2 regions of the Clostridium omnivorum genome follow, and region 2 is predicted to be linked to the other one. Evidence: a T-box and tRNA genes for the amino acid it is inferred to sense, from the RefSeq annotation. Region 2 holds a T-box; the other holds one or more tRNA genes.
What was found. The T-box of region 2 lies ahead of thrS (threonine--tRNA ligase). A T-box ahead of a tRNA ligase gene usually reads a tRNA of that ligase, here a tRNA-Thr.
Positions count from the first base shown of each region.

Region 1 (2,412 bases), 330 kb from region 2:
CTTTTTTAGTATCTTCTACTTTAGTATTTTCTGCTTGAACAGTAGCCTTATCATTACTATTATTTTGACTTAAAACCTGACTGCTTCTTTTCTGTGATTCATTGTACTCATAAGCTGCAAATGCTGAGCCAGTAAAAACAAAAATTATTATGATTATTATCATTAGTTTTCTTTTTTTCATTGTAAAATCATCCTTTCGCTAATACTAGTTTATCAAAATTATAGCTAATATATCTATAAAATAAAATATATTTTTTATTAATATTCGTTCTTACATTATTAAATAACAAAAAAACATAATGGTTTTCCCACTATGTTTTAAAAACACTCAATTAATTAAATAGCTTTATCCATACGTCTAATTTCCTTTAGGAAATAAAAACTTATATCATTTTTATTTACAATTTTATATCCTAACTTCTCAAATAATTCGGTAGCTGTGGCATTATCAGCTGGAATAAATGAAGCCATGCTGTTGCAGCCCTCATATTTCACCCAGTTTTCTGCCTCAATTATTAATAACTTTCCTAAACCCTTATTTCTATAGTTAGAATCTATATACCATCCTTCAATATATCCAACACGGTCATTAACCATTCCGTCAAACTTTTTTATAGAAACTTCAATAAAACCAATAAGTTGTCCTTTATCCTCTGCTACAAAAATATTCCAGCCTAATTCACAATCAGAGCTTCCACCTTCTGAATCAACTTCTGTCCCATTCTCATTGTGTGCTTTGTTTTCTCTAGAAAATAATTTCATCCTTAATTTTTCACAGTTGTCTAAATCTGATTGTTCATATTCTCGTATTATCATCTTTACTAAAAACCCCCATTATTGATTTCACAATAATACACTTTATTATTTTAAAACTTTTAATTGTTATTCTTTTAAAACAAGTAAAGTTACAACAAAGCTCCTATACCTCCTAATCGTACTTTTTAAAAGAATATAACAAAAATATTATACACAATTTAAATATTTTAGCAAGCATAATTTAATTAAGTATTATTAAAGCAAAAATAAAGCTAGAAATAGCTTTATTTTAATACTATAAAATTGGAGCTGAAAAAGGGAATCGAACCCTCGACCTACGCATTACGAGTGCGTCGCTCTACCGACTGAGCTATTTCAGCTTAATCATATAGATGCATATATTAAATTTATATTTAAAATCCAAAATACATTGCTATAATTAAATACTTGAAGATTAGTTATGCTGCTTTATTTAATAATTTATGCTAATATCCTCTTCACCTCATCAATTCTACTACTATTACATAATTTATTCAATAGGCTTTCCATTAATTCTAATAATCTTCTAATTACAGCTCAAACCTTATGAAAATATTACTATTTATACTTTGCAATGACAGCTTTTATAGCCGCATAATCTACTTCTTCAGGTAGTGCTTCCTTAAGAGGCTTTAATTTTGCTGCACCAATTTCTTTAATTTTATCTAATATAAGCTTTTCATGCTCTTTAGGAATTAATCTATCTAAATCGACCTCATGTCCTTCTACTGAGCACTGTATTATATGATTTTGTATAGTAAGATTAGTAACATTTCTTTCCTTTGCTATGTCTTCTATGGATTTACCTTGTCTATATAAATCTAGAGAAATTATATGGCTAGGGGTTGCCTCTTCCTTCTTTCCCTTAGCTACTTTGCTCTTCTGCTCACTTTCCGTGTCTATAACAATGCTCTTGCGTTCCTTATACTTATTTACAGCTTCTAAAAATACTTCTCCATATTTTGCAAGCTTAGCTTCTCCTATACCCTTAATGTTCAACATATCCTCCAAACTGCTAGGCATATATTGACTTAGTTCCTTAAGTGTACTATCTGCAAAAATAATATAAGGCGGAACCTTTTCTCTCTCTGAAATTTCTTTTCTCAGTGCCCTTAACTCCTCAAATAGGGAATCCTGAGTTACAGTTTTTTGCTTCTTCTTTCTTACCTTTTGGAATACTTGTTCCTTTAGCTTTAAAACATCAATTGCCTTTTGCCTCAATCTAACCATTGGAAACTGTCCTTCAGTCATTATTAAGTATTCATCTGCTATAAGTACATTTATTAAATCCTTAATTTCTTGAACTGTGTAATTTTTCATTATTCCATAAGTAGATAATTCATCAAACCCAAGCTCATAAATTTTCTTATTTTTAGAGCCCCTAAGTACCTCTGCTATTAGTGTTGTTCCATAGCGTTCTTTCATTCTAAGTATGCAGGAGAATATCTTCTGAGCATCTATTGTAATATCAACCAGCTCTCTGTCATCATTACAGGTGCTGCAGTTGCCGCAGTTTTCCTTAACATTCTCTTCGCCAAAGTATTCTAATATATATTTTCTAAGGCACTTTGGTGTATGGCAATAGTCAACAACATTCTGCAGTCTTTTATATTCAAA
Region 1 covers NZ_BRXR01000001.1:2,002,338-2,004,749, forward strand. The annotation lists gene bsdE14_RS09495 (hypothetical protein) at 1-181, opposite strand, end outside; gene bsdE14_RS09500 (GNAT family N-acetyltransferase) at 337-816, opposite strand; tRNA gene bsdE14_RS09505 (tRNA-Thr) at 1,061-1,136, opposite strand; gene recQ (DNA helicase RecQ) at 1,354-2,412, opposite strand, start outside.
Region 1: it encodes a tRNA-Thr, which carries the amino acid that the T-box ahead of thrS (threonine--tRNA ligase) is inferred to sense. The anticodon was not compared.

Region 2 (2,412 bases):
TAAACCAGATATTTTTAAAGTATCATTTTTCACTGTAGGTTTTGCACAATTTATGGCATAAAGAATCACTCCAAAGACCATAGCTACAATAAAAATTGAAAATACAAGCTTTATAAATGTATAATCCTTTTGCTTATAAATCTTCATTATAATTTCTCCTCGTCTTTAAAATACTTTCATCAATTTATTATACTTCAAATTTCATAAAATGTACCCCCTAATTATCCACATTAATGCTTCAAAATTACATTTAAGAAAATTTTTATAATTTATTCCAAAAGTATATTGACATATTTTTTGCTCAGACATATAATAATAGAAAATAAAAACTGTGAAGAGGAAAAGTAAACGGACTACTGTTAAAAGAGAGAGAAACTCATAGGCTGAAAGGTTTCTTGAACAAGTGCTGTTGAAAAACCACCTCTGAGTTGAATGCTGAATTACAGTAAGCATATCCGTTAGCCCACGTTATAGGTTTTGAGTGACAGTGATATTTTTATTACTGTAATTTGGGTGGAACCGCGATAATACTCGTCCCTTTTTTAGGGAGGAGTTTTTTTATTTTTAATTAAATATTATATCTAAAGCATTGATGAGGAAGAGTACGCAATTTACTGTTCTAAGAGAGAGAAGTCCATCGGGTGCAAGGCTTCTTGTGCAAGTATTGCTGAAAACCACCTCTGAGTTGAATACTGAATTTTAGTAGGTATATCCGTTAACCGCGTTATAGGTTTTGAGTGACAGTAATAAATTTTCTATTACTGTAATTTGGGTGGAACCGCGATGATACTCGTCCCTTTTTTAGGGATGAGTTTTATTTTTTTGATTATATTTTAAGGAGGATTTTATTATGAATAATGAAAAAGAACTACTTGCTCTTAGACACACTGCCGCACACATACTTGCTCAGGCAGTAAAAAGATTATATCCTGAGGTAAAACTAACTATAGGTCCTTCCATAGAAAACGGCTTTTACTATGATTTTGATTCTAATGAGACTTTTACTGCAGCAATGCTAGAAGACATTGAAAAAGAAATGAAAAATATAGTAAAAGAAAATTTAAAGCTAGAACGTTTTGTGCTTTCAAGAGAAGAAGCTATGAAACTTATGAAAGAAAAAGATGAACCTTACAAAGTTGAATTAATTGAAGGCATTCCAGAAAATGAAGAGCTTTCTTTCTACAAGCAAGGTGAATTTGTTGACCTGTGTGCTGGTCCTCATGTAGAGTCCACTGGCAAAGTTAAAGCTTTTAAGCTTTTATCTGTTGCTGGAGCTTACTTTAGAGGCGATGAAAACAATAAGATGCTTCAAAGAATCTATGGAACAGCTTTTGCTTCAAAGGAAGAGCTAAAGGAATATTTAAATATGCTGGAGGAGGCTAAAAAAAGGGATCACAGAAAGCTTGGAAAAGAGCTTAAACTATTTGCACTAATGGAAGAAGGTCCAGGTTTTCCTTTCTTTTTACCTAATGGGGTAGTGCTAAAAAATGCTCTGATAGATTATTGGAGAGAGCTTCATAAAAAGTATGGCTATATAGAAATTGAAACTCCAATCATACTTAATAGAGAGCTGTGGGAAACTTCAGGACATTGGTTTCACTACAAGGAAAATATGTATACTGTAAATATTGATGAAGAGGAATTTGCTATTAAGCCTATGAACTGCCCAGGAGGAATGTTAGTATACAAGTCTGAAGCTCATTCCTATAGAGAGCTGCCTATTAGAGCTGCTGAAATGGGAAGGGTTCACAGACATGAGCTATCAGGTGCACTGCATGGACTTATGAGAGTAAGGGCCTTCACTCAGGATGATGCCCATATATTCATGCTTCCAGAACAAATTAAGGATGAAATCAAAGGGGTAATATCCCTGATAGATGAGATATATACTAGGTTTGGCTTTAAATATAAAGTTGAGCTTTCAACTAAGCCAGAAAACTCCATGGGAAGTGCCGAGGATTGGGAGATAGCTGAAAGCGCTCTTCAAGGTGCCTTAGACGAAATAAACATGGACTATAAAATCAACCCAGGCGATGGTGCCTTCTATGGTCCAAAAATAGATTTTCATCTAGAAGACAGCATAGGCAGAAGGTGGCAATGCGGAACTATTCAGCTTGATTTCCAGCTTCCACAGAGATTTGATCTTCATTATATAGGAAGTGATAACGAAAAACATCGTCCTATAGTAATTCATAGAGCCATCTTTGGAAGCCTTGAGAGGTTTATAGCTATTTTAATTGAACACTTCGGCGGCAAGTTCCCAACTTGGATAGCGCCTGTTCAAGTAAATGTGCTTCCTATCTCTGATAAATTTAGCAACTATGCGGAAAGTATTGTTAAACTTCTAGAAGATAAAAATATAAGGGTGTCTCTAGATAACAGAACTGAAAAAATAGGCTACAAAATCAGAGA
Region 2 covers NZ_BRXR01000001.1:2,329,625-2,332,036, reverse strand. The annotation lists gene bsdE14_RS11180 (hypothetical protein) at 1-147, opposite strand, end outside; T-box leader at 323-542, shown strand; T-box leader at 581-801, shown strand; gene thrS (threonine--tRNA ligase) at 851-2,412, shown strand, end outside.